DNA from 3 places in the Sphingobacterium sp. Lzh-3 genome. Region 3 is predicted to be linked to each of the others. Evidence: riboswitches for the same ligand, from Rfam matches in the RefSeq annotation. Region 3 holds a riboswitch; each other region holds the start of a gene.
What was found. A riboswitch is a leader RNA that binds a small molecule or an ion and turns the genes downstream of it on or off. The one in region 3 is predicted to bind thiamine pyrophosphate.
Positions count from the first base shown of each region.

Region 1: another riboswitch for thiamine pyrophosphate. It lies ahead of ACLCDV_RS02120 (TonB-dependent receptor); the one in region 3 lies ahead of pnuC (nicotinamide riboside transporter PnuC).
Region 2: another riboswitch for thiamine pyrophosphate. It lies ahead of thiS (sulfur carrier protein ThiS); the one in region 3 lies ahead of pnuC (nicotinamide riboside transporter PnuC).

Region 1 is NZ_CP177226.1:541,933-547,300, forward strand. It holds gene dtd (D-aminoacyl-tRNA deacylase) at 1-130, opposite strand, end outside; gene ACLCDV_RS02120 (TonB-dependent receptor) at 271-2,706, opposite strand; TPP riboswitch at 2,761-2,886, opposite strand; gene ACLCDV_RS02125 (amidohydrolase family protein) at 3,115-4,290, shown strand; gene ACLCDV_RS02130 (acylphosphatase) at 4,408-4,689, shown strand; gene ACLCDV_RS02135 (lipopolysaccharide biosynthesis protein) at 4,734-5,368, shown strand, end outside.
Region 2 is NZ_CP177226.1:3,727,261-3,732,628, forward strand. It holds gene ACLCDV_RS15765 (family 78 glycoside hydrolase catalytic domain) at 1-2,432, opposite strand, end outside; TPP riboswitch at 2,593-2,688, shown strand; gene thiS (sulfur carrier protein ThiS) at 2,748-2,954, shown strand; gene thiC (phosphomethylpyrimidine synthase ThiC) at 3,006-4,820, shown strand; gene ACLCDV_RS15780 (thiamine phosphate synthase) at 4,817-5,368, shown strand, end outside.
Region 3 is NZ_CP177226.1:2,327,019-2,332,386, forward strand. It holds gene fabG (3-oxoacyl-[acyl-carrier-protein] reductase) at 1-326, opposite strand, end outside; gene ACLCDV_RS09500 (malate:quinone oxidoreductase) at 839-2,338, shown strand; TPP riboswitch at 2,353-2,497, shown strand; gene pnuC (nicotinamide riboside transporter PnuC) at 2,553-3,170, shown strand; gene ACLCDV_RS09510 (acyl-CoA dehydrogenase) at 3,157-4,236, shown strand; gene ACLCDV_RS09515 (PCMD domain-containing protein) at 4,420-5,368, opposite strand, start outside.

The DNA of each region.
Region 1 (5,368 bases), 1.8 Mb from region 3:
ATTTCAGATCTTCTGTTGTGTCTGCTTCTTCAACTCCTAATAAAATCATTAAACCCTTCTGGATCTGGCCTGTAATCTGATTATCTACCGTACAAGAGGCGTTTTTCACTCGTTGTATAACTGCGCGCATAATGAAAAGTATAAAACCAAAGGTAAAAATTCCGATTGTTAAACACGATGTAATGTGCAATTTATCCGCCATATTAAATGAAAAACGTCTCTTGCTTCCTCAGGAAAAAAGAGACGTTTTTTTATTTAAATAAATTGTTTCTAAAATTTGAAATTCAAGCCCAATAGGAAATTTGTTGGTGCCTGAGGGAAATAGAAATTATAATATTTTCGGGTATCACCTTCCATCCAGCCAAAGGTGTAGCCATTGGCTTCGTACTTCTCGTTGAGTATGTTGTTGACCTGTAAAGTTGCACTGATGTTTTTGATACCTAAAGCTGTAAAGCTATAGTTTGCTAACAGATTGTTGACAAAATAAGAGGAAATGCTCCTCTCTTTCGCAGATGAATTATCTAGATATTGTCTTCCTACAAATTTGGATAGAAGAGAGAATGTAAGTGATGTTATCGGACTATAAGAAAAATTACTTGACAAAATCGTTCCCGGAGATAAAGCAATGTCTGTTTTTGAATAAAATATCCTTGTATTACCTATAACCTCTTCAAAATCTTTAATTTTATTTTGGCTGAAACTAGCTGTTGCTTTCCAGTTGAACTGTTTGCTGATGTTCCATGATCCATCGAATTCAAGCCCCATTCTATAGCTATCTTTGACATTTTGTCGAATTGGAGAGCCCGTATCACTGATTTCGCCTGTTGGGATCAATTGATCTTTGTAAAACATACCATATCCATTCAATCCGATGTTGAATTTTTCATTTGTAAAGCGATAGCCAAATTCGATGTCCTGCATTTTCTCTGGGCTAGGGTCTGGTAAGGCGCTATTTTTCTCTATAAAATCCTTGCGAACAGGTTCTTTTTGTGCAAAGGCATAAGAAGCGTATACATTTGAATGGTCATTTAGCAAATATGTTGCCCCAGCTTTAGGATTCAAGAAATTAAACTTAGGATGATAATTATAATTTTTTACCTTATCGTCATCACCATACATGTGGTAATCTACATTCCGATATTGAATATCGGCCATTAATATCCACTTGTCTAGTTTGTAATCGACCTTTAAGAAATTACTGAAATCATTTTTTTGTGATTTCCCGAAGTAATATTTGTCGTCGAGAAAACCGGTTGATGCATATTGTGCCCAAATCACCTGGCCATAATGTTTTCCTTTGTATTGATTATAAGCTCCACCCCAAGTAATTTCAAGCTGATCATTCGGTCTGTAATTTAGGGCATAGGTCATGCCATAAAAATAATTATCAAGCCATCTCCTACGGACGAGATCTGTTTTTTGTATGGTATCTTTACCAATGATGACGTTAGGCAGACCGTATTTACTTAGTTTATCTCCCGGTCTCATTTCTTCATAGTAACCATAACCTCTTGTATAGTGTAGGGCTGTATTGAGTGTCAATTTGTCGTTCAGGATATTGGTATAATGAAGTTGATGATGTTTCTGCGTATAATTATCTGTTTGATTCTGATACGTATATAGATTATAATTCCGGCCTGCGTTCATGAAACGATCCTTCTCTGCGCCCGAGATTTCGAGTGCATTATCTGCATAGTCATCCATGCGCGATCGATCGCCAGTAATCAATGGTTCAGGAACGCCATTCCAGGCTTGATATGTCTTTTCTTTTCCCCAGAATACAATCCCTTTTAAAATATGTTTTTTGCCATAATAGCCTCCGTCCACATAGAAAGACTGTAAGTCTGAACTACCTCTCTCGATATAACCGTCGCTGCTGATACGGGATAATCTAGCATTGAAGGCAAATTTGTCGTTGATTAGTCCGGTACCTACCTTGACTGTATTTTTCCAGGTATTGTAAGAGCCAAATGAATTGTTGAGTTCTGCGTAAGGGGTTTCGACTAACGTATTGGACTGAATATTTAATGAGGCTCCAAATGATCCGGCACCATTCGTCGAAGTCCCAATACCGCGCTGAACTTGGATGCTCTCGGTAGAAGAGGCAAAGTCGGGAAGGTTTACAAAAAATGAACCCATACTCTCCGCATCATTTAAAGGGATTCCATTTAATGTTACGTTGATTCGTTGATTATCCGATCCCCTGATTGTCATTCCGGTATAACCAATGCCTGCACCGGCATCGGAATTGACCTGCACGGATGGAGTCTGATTTAAAAGGAATGGGATATCCTGGCCGAGGTTGTTACGCGTTATTTCTTCTTTGGAGATGTTTTTAAAGGTTGTAGGAGCATTTCTTTTGGCACGGGTAGATTGAACAAGCACCTCTTCCATTTGAATAGTACTTGGTTCTAATGCTACCGTAAGCTCCAAATTGTCTTTAACATCCACATTTCGACTCCATGTCTTATAGCCAAGTGATGATACCTGGATCTGGTGCTTACCTGCATTGATACGATATAGTTTAATCAGTCCATTTTTGTCCGATTGGCCAGTGATGGGTGCCTGTCCATCTATGGACACCGAGACATTCTGTAAGGGATTTTGATTGCTCTTGTCTATAGTTCTAATTGTCAGATTTTGTTGCGCAATGGCAATTTGGCTTGAAATAGTAGCTAAGGAGCTACAAATCAAAAATTTGATCATGGTAATGTATTTTGTTTGAGTTAAACAAATCATAGCAAGGGGTTACTATGACCGCACTATTTAACTAACCTCTCCCTACGCCAGCATTATCTGGATCAGGTGCACAGAATTTAATCTGTTGGGTATAATCTCAGCCTTTATTTGTGTTCCTGACAAAACAAGGCACCCCTATTCGACGTTGCGAATATATAAATTTAAAATTGAAATGAAGTATAAAGAAGTAATTTATGACAAATGGAAAAGTGCGGATTTATGATATTATTTCCTTTTGGTTAAAAATTTATGGAAATTGTTGTTTTTGGTATATATTGTTCTTTTTAGGTACCTTGGCATGAATTTTTCTACTAGAGGTATGTATTTATACAGGTCAAAAAATTTTAGTTACTAAATTGATAGTGAGGAGATAAAATGTTAAAATATTTAAGCGCTAATTATATTCTACCGATTACTTCAATGCCGATAAAAGACGGTATTGTTTCGGTAGATGAGGAGGGAGTAATTCAAGGTATCTATGACCCAACTTCATTTACACCTGCAGATAAAGTTAAGGTTGAGAAATATGAAGGAGTGATAATTCCAGGTTTTATCAATTCACATTGCCACATTGAATTGTCGCATATGAAAGGTATTGTTCCTAAAGGGACAGGACTTCCAAGCTTTCTGAGTAAGGTGATGACTACGCGATCGGCATCGATGAAGAAAATCGACGATGCGATGGCTAAAGCCGATAGAGAGATGTACGAAAATGGTATTGTCGCAGTCGGAGATCACGCCAACACTGATAATTCATCAAAATTAAAGGAAGATTCTCAGATCCTGTATCACACGTTTGTGGAGGTGCTTGGAATTGAACCTGATGAAGCGGACTTTAAATTAAAGGAGGCTAAATCATTGACCCAGGAGTTTAGGAATGGCCATGTATCGATTACGCCACATGCCCCATACTCGTGTTCGAAGGTACTTTTCAAAAAGTTCAAGAAGATGGTTTCGGAAACAAATATTATCAGTATTCACAATCAAGAAAGTGAAGAGGAGAATAAACTGTTCCGTTATAAAATGGGTGAGTTCTTGGACTTTTATAAAAGTATAGGGAAAAATGCTGATGCGATTAAGGCGCAGGCAAGAAATTCGATTCAGTCTTATCTTCCTTATTTGCCTTATCCAAATAAATTATTGTTGGTTCATAACACCTATACCTCTCTTAAAGATTTGGATTTTGTAGAACGTATGGACCGTGATGTGATGTGGTGTCTCTGTCCAAAGGCCAACCTTTATATTGAGGGAACATTACCAAAGGTTCAGAATTTTATGAATGCCGGACAGCGTTTAGTCATCGGAACAGACAGTTTAGCTTCAAACGATACATTGTCCATTTTGGAGGAGCTAAAAGTGTTGCATGCGCACTTTGAGGATCTCGACTTCTTGCAGACCATTCAATGGGCCACAATCAATGGTGCTATCGCGTTGAACATTGAGGATGAATTTGGGTCACTCGAAGTGGGTAAAAAACCTGGGATTGTGTTGTTGGAAGGGATGGAACACATGCGCCTCAATGAAGATGTTAAGGTAAAACGTTTAGCGTAGTATTTAATTCCCCAAACTTCTGTACTTTTGCTCTTATTGAACCGTTCATGACTTTAATAACAACACTATAGTCATGGTAAATTCCATCTGACCGATGGAAGAAAAAATAAGTTACAGATGAAACATTTGAATATTTCAATAAGAGGTAAAGTACAGGGAGTCTTTTTTAGATTGACAGCCAAGGCGGTTGCAGATCAAGTGGGTGTTAGGGGCTTTGTTGTCAATTTAAAAGATGGTTCTGTTTATATCGAGGGCGAGGGCGACGATTTTGCACTAGATTCACTGTTGGAGTTCTGCCAAGAAGGGCCCGAGGGTGCAATCGTTGAAAGTGTTGAGGTAAAGGAAGGCGAAATGAAGGGCTTTTCCAATTTTGAAGTAGTTAAAAGAGTTCAATCTTAAGCCGTTTCGCCTTGTCAGTACTTAAAAAATTCGCCGGACAGACCATGATTTATGGACTGAGTACGATTATAGCCCGTATGCTGTATTTCGTCATGACGCCATTGTATGTCCTCAAATACCCACCTGCTTCTTACGGAATATTTACCAACATGTACGCCTGGGCATCCATGATCAATGCTGTTTTGGCATTTGGTATGGAAACTACTTTTTTTAGGTTTCTCCAAAAAGTCGAAGAAAAGGATAAAAAGCAGGTTTTCAATAATAGTTTTATCGTCATTGCCTTTTTGGCTACATTATTTTTTATAACGGCCATTGTCTTTGCGGGCACCATTGGTAGTTGGTTGAATAAGGGAACTTACAATGCCGATTACGAGAGTTATGTAAAATATTTCGCCCTCATATTGGCATTGGATGCATTAGCTATTGTTCCTTTTGCGAAATTGAGATCGGAGGGAAGGCCTATTCGATTTGGTACTATCAAATTGGCCAACATCGGTATTATGGTTCTTCTTAACCTATTCTTTATTGCGCTAGTTCCCTATCTGATAAAAGATGGTGGTACTTTGGGTACTTGGTGTTCCGGTTGGTATAGAAATGAATGGATAGGTTATGTATTTATTTCTAATATTGTGGCAAGTGCAGCAACCTTTCTATTGCTCCTTCCTGAAATGAGGGGTTT
Region 2 (5,368 bases), 1.4 Mb from region 3:
TGGGGGAAGATAGGTTTTAAGAGCACATGTTTAAATCCAGGTTGTTTAGGATCTGGCAGAATCCCGCCGATAGATTTAAAAAACCAACCACCGATTTCGCCAAACATCATGTGGTTGTCTGAAATATCTCGTGTTGCTTTTAAATCCCAGTTCTCCAACAATGTGGTCGCTCCATTTACAATCCACCATCCCCAAGACGGGTAGGTATCTTGTACCGCGACTTTATAGGCTGTCGTTGCATAACCGTTCTCTTTCAACGCATTCAATAATGCTTTGGCACCCAATACGCCTACATCCAAATGAAAGTTAGTCTCTTCCACTTTCTTATTCAGGTTGGCTGCAACACGAGCTTTCATCTCGTCTGGTACAACACCCCAATAAAGTGGTACACTCAGTTCGGTCTGCGTTCCATTGCTATAAACACCCTTGGAAGCATCTAAAAATTTAGCGTTGATGGCCGTCTTAATTTTTCTGCTCAGCAGTTCATATTTTTGTTGATCTGCTGTGTAACCAAACAATTTGGCAGCAGCAGCCAAGATGCTCGCATCTACATAAAAATAAACAGATGAGGTCAACTCCAGATTGGACTGTGACTTCACCGGTACCCAGTCTCCACGCCCAAACGTTGTCAACCCAGATGGGCTGATTCCGTCTACATAATCGACATAGCGTTTGATATTTAGGTAGCATACTTCTAATGCATGTGGATCTCCATAAAACTGATAGATCTGCCACGGAATGATGGCAATGGTGCTTGTCCAATCCAAACCATTTGCGGTACCATAGCCCCATCCCCCAGTTGGAATAATATCGGGTAAGACACCATTCTCCTGTTGTTCATCACGATGATCCGCCATCCATTTTTCATAAACTGTTATCCCATCAAAATTGTATAAAGCTGTTTCAATCGCAAGGTGCCCATCCCCTGTCCAGCCGTTCTTTTCCCGTTGCGGACAGTCTGTAGGATAGCCCATCAAATTGGACAAGTAGGCATTGTTAGTCGCTTTCCATAGTTTGTTAACCAAGGCTGATGATGTCTTGAGCTGTCCAATAACAGGCACATCACTATGCATAAAATAGGCGGTCAAAGCCGAACTATCCAATGCAATGGCGGCACTGCTGCTAACTTCGACATAACGAAACCCTTTGTAACCGAACTTGGCCATAAACTCATCATCGCGGCCACTTAAGGTCAATATATCGGTCTGAAAGGGCTCCTTTTCCTTATCGCCCCGATAATATACATCAATATTGGACTGATCAAGATGCCCATCGGCCTGCAATCGCTCACCATGCTTGATACGCAGAATAGTACCCGCAGCTCCTTTCACTTTAACTTTTGTAATCCCCGCCATATTCTGGCCCATATCGAACACATAGGTACGTTGGTCTATCTTTGTCACTGATTTTGGCTTATAGGACTTCACGAGCCGAATCGGAACCAGCTGTTGGGACACGATATGTGCTGATGGCGCATTTCTATACTGAACAACCTGCCAAGCCGAATCATCGTATTTTGGTTTATCCCAGTTGGGTATTTCCAGTCTTGCATCGTAATGCTCACCAGTGTAAATATTATTATAGGTGATTGGCCCCGAAGCAGTCTTCCACTGCTTATCCGAAACAATGGTTTCCGTCGTTCCATCTGTATAAACGATTTTCAGTTCTAAACAGAAGGTTGGCCGGGCCCGCCATGGTGCTTTATCAAAGTTCCAAACAGCCAATGGTTGGTGATTATACCAGCCGTTCCCCAAAACAACGCCAATGGCGTTCTCTCCTTTTTGAAGCTGTTGGGTTACGTCCGTCACGACGTACAACGTACGTCGGTCAAATCGGGTGTACATGGGATCCAGACGATGGTCGCCAACGCGCTGGCCATTAATGGAAAGTTCATATAATCCTGCTGCGGCAATATACGCGCGGGCAGATTTTATCTGCTTATTTGCCTTAAATTCGGTTCTAAAATAAGGCGTTTCCCGCGCATGAATATCCTTATTGTCGCTGATCCACTTTCCTTTCCAAAGGTTTTGTCCCATCATGCCCGTTTCAAAAGACGCTACTGCCGAACGTGTTGATACACCATCCTTATCCCATACTTTAACCGTCCAGAAGTACTTGGTCTGTGGCTTTAACTGTGCGCCGTTATAGGGCACTAACATAGCCGAGCTGAACTGTTTGCCACTATCCCAGTTATCTTTGGTCTCTCGCAGCAGTGCCAGCGAATCTTGCCCTAAAAAGATCTGATAAGCCTGTTGTACCGCACCTTTACGTTGATCATCAAGTCGCCAGCTAAGTCTTGGGTGGATTGCATCGATACCCAATGGATTGACCAAATGTTCGCATGTCAGCTGCACGGCGCTGCAGTTGTTTTTAGGTTGGGCATAAGTGTTGCTAGCGATACACAACAGTGCTGTCAATAAAATCTTACGCATTGAAAGATACTATTCTTGGTGGTTATTAAATTGTTTTAGCTGATTCAAAAAACTAATATATCAATTATTTCCCACATATTGACCTGCACTGTCCTGTGCAATAAACCCAAGTCTGCAAAATAAAATTCTTGCAACTTTCATAAAAATAACCTTATCTTAGTCGCAACTTTAGGGGTGTCTGCTCGTGCAGGCTGAGATTTTACCCTTAGAACCTGATCCGGATCATACTGGCGTAGGGAAAAGTGAGCTGTCTACAAGGTGCATTGCTGTGCCTTTGTGTAGCCATTCCTAAAGTTTTACCAAAAAAATTAAGGAATGGAACTTACAATAAACCATCAGATTCGATTTTTCGACCCCACACTTACTTCATTGGAAGGCTTGTTGCTTTTGGAATTATCCGGCCAAACTCAGGGCGTGGCTGTAGCTATTAACAACAAAGTCATACCCAAAAAGGACTGGGCTACGACACCACTAAAACCGCACGATCAGATTATTTTAATCACCGCGTCCCAGGGCGGATAGCTATTCCCCAAAAATCAATCGAACCGAGTAATTCACCCCAATAAGAAAAAAATGACAGCTGAAAAAATTACGCAATCGCCCTTTCCAAATGCAAAGAAAATTTTTGTATCCGGAAAACTATTTCCTATTCAAGTCGCTATGCGTCAAATCTCCTTGAGTCCAACCAAATTAACGAATGGAGAAGTAGAAATTAATCCCCCGGTAACAGTCTATGATACTTCTGGACCATATACCGATGACACCGTCCATATCGATATCCGAAAAGGCCTCCCGCGCCTTCGCGAACAGTGGATATTAGATCGTCAGGATGTCATACAGCTGCCTGGCACCAGCTCTGAATATGGACAAAAACGCCTTTCTGATCCAACGTTGGATGAACTCCGATTCGCGTATAGCCATAAACCGAAAGTAGCCTCTCCCGGTAGTAATGTTACTCAATTACATTATGCAAAGCAAGGCATCATTACCCCAGAAATGGAGTACGTTGCTATCCGTGAAAACCAACGTATCGAGCAGCTCACGACCAGTACCCCCGGAATGGATCATCAGCATAAAGGACAGAATTTTGGTGCCAGAACACATGATAAAGCAATTACACCAAAATTTGTCCGTGAGGAAATCGCTGCCGGAAGAGCAATCATCCCCAATAATATCAATCACCCTGAAAGTGAACCCATGATTATCGGGCGCAACTTTCTTGTTAAAATTAATGCCAATATTGGCAATAGTGCTGTAAGCTCAAGTATAGAGGAAGAAGTTGAGAAAGCAGTATGGGCCTGTCGTTGGGGAGCCGATACCATCATGGACCTATCCACTGGCAAAAATATTCACGAAACCCGCGAATGGATTATCCGTAACTCGCCCGTTCCAATCGGTACAGTACCGATCTATCAGGCGCTCGAAAAAGTGAAGGGGGTGGCCGAGGACCTTACCTGGGAAATATTCAAAGATACCTTGATTGAACAGGCCGAACAGGGTGTTTCTTACTTTACCATACACGCTGGTGTACTGCTTCGTTATATCCATCTCACCGCGTCTCGAGTAACGGGAATTGTCTCCAGAGGAGGGTCTATCATGGCCAAATGGTGTCTTTTCCACCACAAAGAGAACTTTCTCTATACCCATTTTGAGGAGATCTGTGAGATTATGAAGCGATATGATGTTGCTTTTTCACTTGGCGATGGTCTCCGTCCAGGAGCCATTGCAGATGCAAACGATGCTGCTCAATTTGCGGAGCTAGAAACACTGGGCGAGCTCACCAAGATCGCCTGGAAACACGATGTTCAGGTGATGATCGAAGGTCCGGGCCATGTTCCTATGCAATTGATCAAAGAGAATATGGACAAGCAATTGGCTTGTTGTGACGAAGCACCATTTTATACCTTGGGACCCTTAACAACTGATATTGCTCCAGGTTATGACCACATCACATCAGCCATTGGAGCTGCGATGATCGGTTGGTATGGATGTGCGATGCTTTGCTATGTGACCCCAAAAGAACATCTGGGCTTACCAAATAAAAAAGACGTTAAAGACGGTGTAATCACCTATAAACTAGCTGCCCATGCGGCCGATTTGGCCAAAGGACATCCAGGTGCACAATACCGTGATAATGCCTTGAGTAAAGCGAGATTTGAATTTAGATGGGAAGATCAATTCAACCTTTCCCTGGATCCAGATACAGCGCGTGAATATCATGACGAAACGTTGCCTGCGGATGCGGCCAAAGTGGCTCACTTCTGCTCCATGTGCGGTCCCAAATTTTGCTCGATGAAAATTACGCAGGAAATCAGAGATAGTGCCGCACAAGGAATGCGGGAAAAATCGCAGGAATTCATCGCACAAGGAAAAGAGATTTATTTATGATCATCGCTTTGACAGCAGCAGAAACGATCCCTTCTGAAAAAGGGATTATAGATGCTTTGTTCAAAGAAGGACTTGATATCCTGCATTTGCGCAAGTATCATTTTACGGACCTACAAATGTCCAGGTACGTTGAATCTATAGATTCAACGTACCTGGACAGATTGGTCCTACATTCCCACCCTCACCTATCGGCTGAGCTCGGAATCGCACGTATTCATATGAACGAAAAGAATAGAAAGGATAGATCAACAAATCAAATGCTGCCGACAACAATCTGTTCGACATCTGTGCATGATATCGATCAATTCAATAGCCTTGATGAATGTTGGGCCTACGCTTTTCTAAGTCCATTATTTCCGAGCATCTCAAAAGTCGGGTATGGAGTGTATAATGCAAGGTTGGATCAGCTCCCGTCACGCTCCAACTTTACTGTTGGTCTCATCGGTCTTGGAGGGATAAACCAAGACAACTGCCTTATTCCGATGCAGCAAGGCGCAGATGGAATTGCCTTATATGGTACTTTATGGAAGCACCCTGATCCAGTTCAA
Region 3 (5,368 bases):
TCCCAATTCTCCTCGGTCATGCGCATTAACAAGCCGTCTTTTGTGATACCGGCATTATTTACAACGATATCTAATCCTCCAAAATCGGCAACGATCGCGTTGATTAATTGTTCTGCTTCTTCGAATTTTGAAGCGTCAGAGCGATAACCAATCACTTTGGTACCGAAAGCCTGAAGCTCCTGTTCCAGCGCCTGTCCTTTTTCGACAGAAGAAAGATATGTAAAAGCGACGTTAGCACCATGTTGTGCAAACACTTCTGCAATTTTCCTTCCGATTCCTTTTGATGCTCCTGTTACTAAAGCAATTTTTCCTTCAAGTATTTTCATCTGTATAAGTTATTTGTTCTTCAATTATTCACACTTAGGCATTTATGTCCATTTTCAACGCCCTGTCTTTCTCTCACAGCCTGTCTGTTACTGGAATTCAATACGAAACATGAACTCGTTTCCATTTGGTTTATCTTGGTTATGCCACAGTGCTTGTGTTTTTTCGATACCATCGTATCAGCGAATAAATGATCTTGTTTTTTAGCTATTGTATACACTATTGCCTTTCGATGTTCTGCAAAAATGTTAAAACTATATTATAACACAAAATCTTTCGATAAATAACGGTTTAAAATAGGAAAACATTGTGTGCTGACCTTGTGTTTATCTTGGAGTGGGGGAGTGTTTTCCGGAAACAATTTTAGAATTTTACGGTAAGCGATCACTCACTTAGGATTATTTTAATAAATCAATGGTATTTTTGAATAAGTGGTTCTAAAAAGTACAGTTTTTTGACAAAAGACTTGGACGTTTACCAAAAACTATATTAAATTTGCATCAATCACAAAAACATGAGCAAAAAATCAAATAAAGAAGTTGACGTTGTTCTGATCGGCGCCGGTATTATGAGTGCTACTTTGGGTACTCTAATCAATGAATTAAGCCCAGACGTTAATATTGAAATTCTTGAGCGTTTGGATGTTGTGGCTGCTGAAAGTTCTGACGCTTGGAATAATGCTGGCACGGGTCACTCTGCCTTATGCGAGTTAAATTATACCCCCGAACAGAAAGATGGTTCTGTAAAGATTGATAAAGCAGTTAAAATTGCTGAGCAATTTGAAGTGTCTAAGCAATTTTGGTCCTACCTCGTTGATAAAGGCATTATTGCCCAACCTGAAAATTTTATCCGTAGTATTCCACACATGAGTGCGGTTTTTGGTGAAAAAGATGCTAAATTCCTAAAGACAAGATGGGAAACATTGACGACCCAAAACTTGTTCAAAGGGATGGAGTATACCGAAGATACGGCATTGTTGAAATCGTGGATTCCATTGATGATGGAAGGACGCGAGGCCGATGAAAAAATTGCTGCGACAAAAATGGATCTGGGTACCGATGTTAATTTTGGGTCGTTGACACGTGATTTGATCGCTAACCTTGAAAATAAAGAAAATATTTCGATCTCCTTAAACCATGAAGTAATCGACATCGAACGTGAAGACGATGGCCGTTGGGAAGTGGAGGTCAAAGATTTAAAGACAGGAACAAAGAGAGAAATCAAAGCAAAGTTTGTATTTATTGGGGCCGGTGGCCACTCGTTGTTGTTGTTGGAAAAATCTGGAATACCAGAAGCGAAAGGCTATGGCGGATTTCCTGTAGGGGGCCAATGGCTACGTTGTGTAAATGAAGAGATCATAAATACACATCATGCGAAAGTGTATGGAAAAGCTTCTGTTGGTGCTCCTCCAATGTCTGTACCGCACTTAGATACACGTTATATTGATGGCAAACAAGCGTTATTGTTTGGACCATATGCAGGTTTCTCGACTAAATTCTTAAAACAGGGGTCTTACTTCGATCTACCTGCTTCCATCAAATTGTCCAATATCCGCCCGATGTTATCCGCCGGACTTGACAACTTACCTTTGACGAAGTATCTTATTACTGAAGTCATGAAGTCACCAAAAGATAAACTAGAGTCTTTAAAACAATTTATGCCTACAGCTAAATTGGAGGATTGGGTTATCGAGAAAGCAGGACAACGTGTTCAGGTCATCAAGAAAGATGAAAAGAAAGGTGGAATTTTGGAATTTGGTACAGAGGTTGTTTCTAGTGCAGATGGTTCTATTGCTGCGCTATTAGGAGCTTCTCCTGGTGCTTCGACGTCAGTTGCTATCATGATCAGCCTGTTGAAGAAATGTTTCCCTGAACGTGCGAAGTCAGATGAATACCGTAAAAAACTACGTGAAATGATTCCTTCACATGGGAAATCATTGAACGATGATGCGCAACTATGTAAAGAAACGCGTACGCGGACGCACAAAGCGTTGAAATTGATTGATATAGAATAATCAATTCGACAGAAAATATACTTATGGGGTGCTTGGAATGACCATGGTCATTCTCGGCTGAGATTATACCCAATAAAAGCGATTGTAACTCCTTATACAATCGCTTTTATATACCTGATCCAGGTAATGCTGGCGTAGGGATTTAATTTCAATAAAAACGTCCGTTTTTCTCCCATAGGTTTATTATGAATTACACGAAATAATAAACAAGGCGATGACTTCTGAAACAATTTTCGAAGCTTTTATAAAACAGATCCAACAGGCCACCATCGCGGAATGGTTAGGGGTATCCTTTGGTATTTTACAGGTTTGGTTTTCCCGTCAAAATAAATCGATCAATTACATTTTTGGGATTATTGGTATCTTAATTTCAGTATACGTACTCTTCCATGCGAAACTATATGCAGAAATATTGCTACATCTCTATTATTTGGTCATGAGCATCTATGGCTGGATCTATTGGAAATATAGTAGTGATGTTGCTGCTCCCATAACGCATTGTGAGCCGAAAGAATGGTGGATAGTAGGGGGAATCTGCGCTCTCGCTTTTCTGTTGTTTTATTTCGGATTGGTACATTTAACGGATTCGGATGTACCGCTTTGGGACTCTGCAGTTTCCTGTACCGCTTGGGCAGGGATGTGGTTATTGGCAAAACGGAAGATAGAAAATTGGATATTGTTGAATATTAGTAATCTGATGGCAATTCCTTTATTGATCCATAAAGGGTTATTTCTTTATTCGGGTTTGACTTTGTTTTTATTTGTAATGGCATTTAGCGGATATTTTAATTGGAGGAGAATAATAAGTGAAGAAAGATATGCAACTCTGTAGCGAGGATATCGCCGCACTGAAGGATAATCAGGTTAAAGGAATAAAGCAGAAAACATTGTCGGATGAACAACTCGAGCTCATTTATCGCAAAAAGTGGTTTAAGATCTGGGTTCCACCTGCATTGGGTGGATTGGGATTAAGTCTACCTGAAGGGTTCAATTTATTGGCTGACCTGGCTTATTGGGATGGGGGATTAGCCTGGACAGTAACGTTATGCTCGGGAGCAAATCTCTTTGTCGGTTTTATTGATCCGGTTTTAGGAGATCAGATTTTCAAAACGGATCGGGTTTGTTTTGGCGGCAGTGGGCAGGCATCAGGTACAGCTACACGTGAAGGGGAACATTATCGGCTCCGCGGTTTTTGGAAATATGCTACCGGAGCTCCTCATTTAACCCATTTTACCTTAAATGCTGCAATTCAGGAGGCAGGAAAACCCGTTTTGGACGAAAAAGGTGAACCACTGATAAAATCATTTTTTGTGGATCGTGACCATGTACTGGTGCATTACGACTGGGATACATTTGGATTGGAGGCTACGGCTTCGCATTCCTTTTCGCTGGAAGACATACTCGTTGATGGTAGGCAGTCTTTTGAGATTGATGCGGCAAAAAGTACACGTAGCGAGCTGTTGTATCAATATCCCTTTATGCCTTTTGCGGAATTAACCTTATTGGCCAACTTTACGGGAATGTATAAGCGCTTTCTGGATTTAATCGAAAAACTATTTGTGTTAAAAAGCAATCAATCCAAATGGGAGAAGACTGAAAGTAAAGAAGCGTTTAGGGTACTCGATGACTTTCAGCAAGATTATGTTAATCGGAGGGAGGCAGTAATGAATTTGGCCGCTCTTTCTTGGGTAAATCTTCATGATGGCAATGATAATGCAGCGATTTATGAACAGATAGGGGTGCAAAGTCGAGATTTTGTGGAATCTATCTTGACAAATACAATAAGGCTCTATCCGCATACCGGAATTTCGGGGGCCGCCATTGATCATGAAATCAATATAATCTTCCGGAATATTTTTACCGCTTCGCAGCATAAGTTATTACAGAAGGATTTGTAATAAGAAGGACCATCATTTGATGGTCTTTCTTATTATTTAGTAATGTAAATTTATGCGGTGAATACAGCGCCTCGCTGAGTTTGTGCCAATTTTTTTTTTTTGGATTCACCAATTAAGATTCTTAGAACTCGCATTTTTAAGCTGTATTGATCCTTTTTACAATCTATTTATAATTTTACACTTTTACTCATAAACCAGGCCAACATTATCAATCCAAAGGCGGCTCTCGGTATTTCCAATATAAGCACCGCCATTACTAGAAGAAAACTGTACAATTAAATGAGTTACGGCGTCATCTTTAGTTCCCCAGCCTACTTCATGGATTGGAACGATAGCACCTTTGCTATTTTTAGTATAATAAGCATCTGAATTATCTCTTAGCCGCATATCTGATGTATAATAGCCTTGTTTACTGATATCTCCATAATTCACGAGTAGACGATATTGGTTTATCCAGTTGCTTACGGTTTTATCCAATAATTTCCATCCCGTAGCAATGCGTTTCGCATACACATTACCATCTTTATCTTCCCATCTTTTCTGTAGAAGAATCTGTATTTCGGCTTTGTCGGTTCTTTTTGCATCCGAACCGTTCCCCATGCCGTTGACGTATCTAGAAGCTCCTCCAGTGATGACTTTATAGTCAAATTGTAAGGCTTTTGGTTTTTTTGAAAATGGAATACCGGTTATAAGTTTACTTTGAGGATTCTTTGTACTTTTTATGGGTTCAAGCATCTCTCCTAAAAAAATGGTTCCAGATGCTAAGACATTAATGTTTATAACACCAAATACTTTTACGCGCTCAATCCGTGTTTCGAGCCGAGCAGCATAGCCTTTGTCCCGAATTTCCGGAAATACTGTCACACTACCTTTGGTGATCCCACTAACAGTGGCCAATACGGACGACGTTGCCCATGGTGAGTTTTTATTTTGATAAGGCGTATTGATCGGAAGCTTCTCTTTGGAACCTGTAATTTCATAGAGGTATTGTGTCTTCCCGCCTATAACAAATGATTCTTTCACTTCCCGCTTTAGCCATTGGTCCATATGACCTAGGGGTAGGGCCTCTACTTTCTCGTTTTGGGCTTTTGTCGCAGCAGGAAGTAAGGCTAGGACTAAAAGCCATGATTGT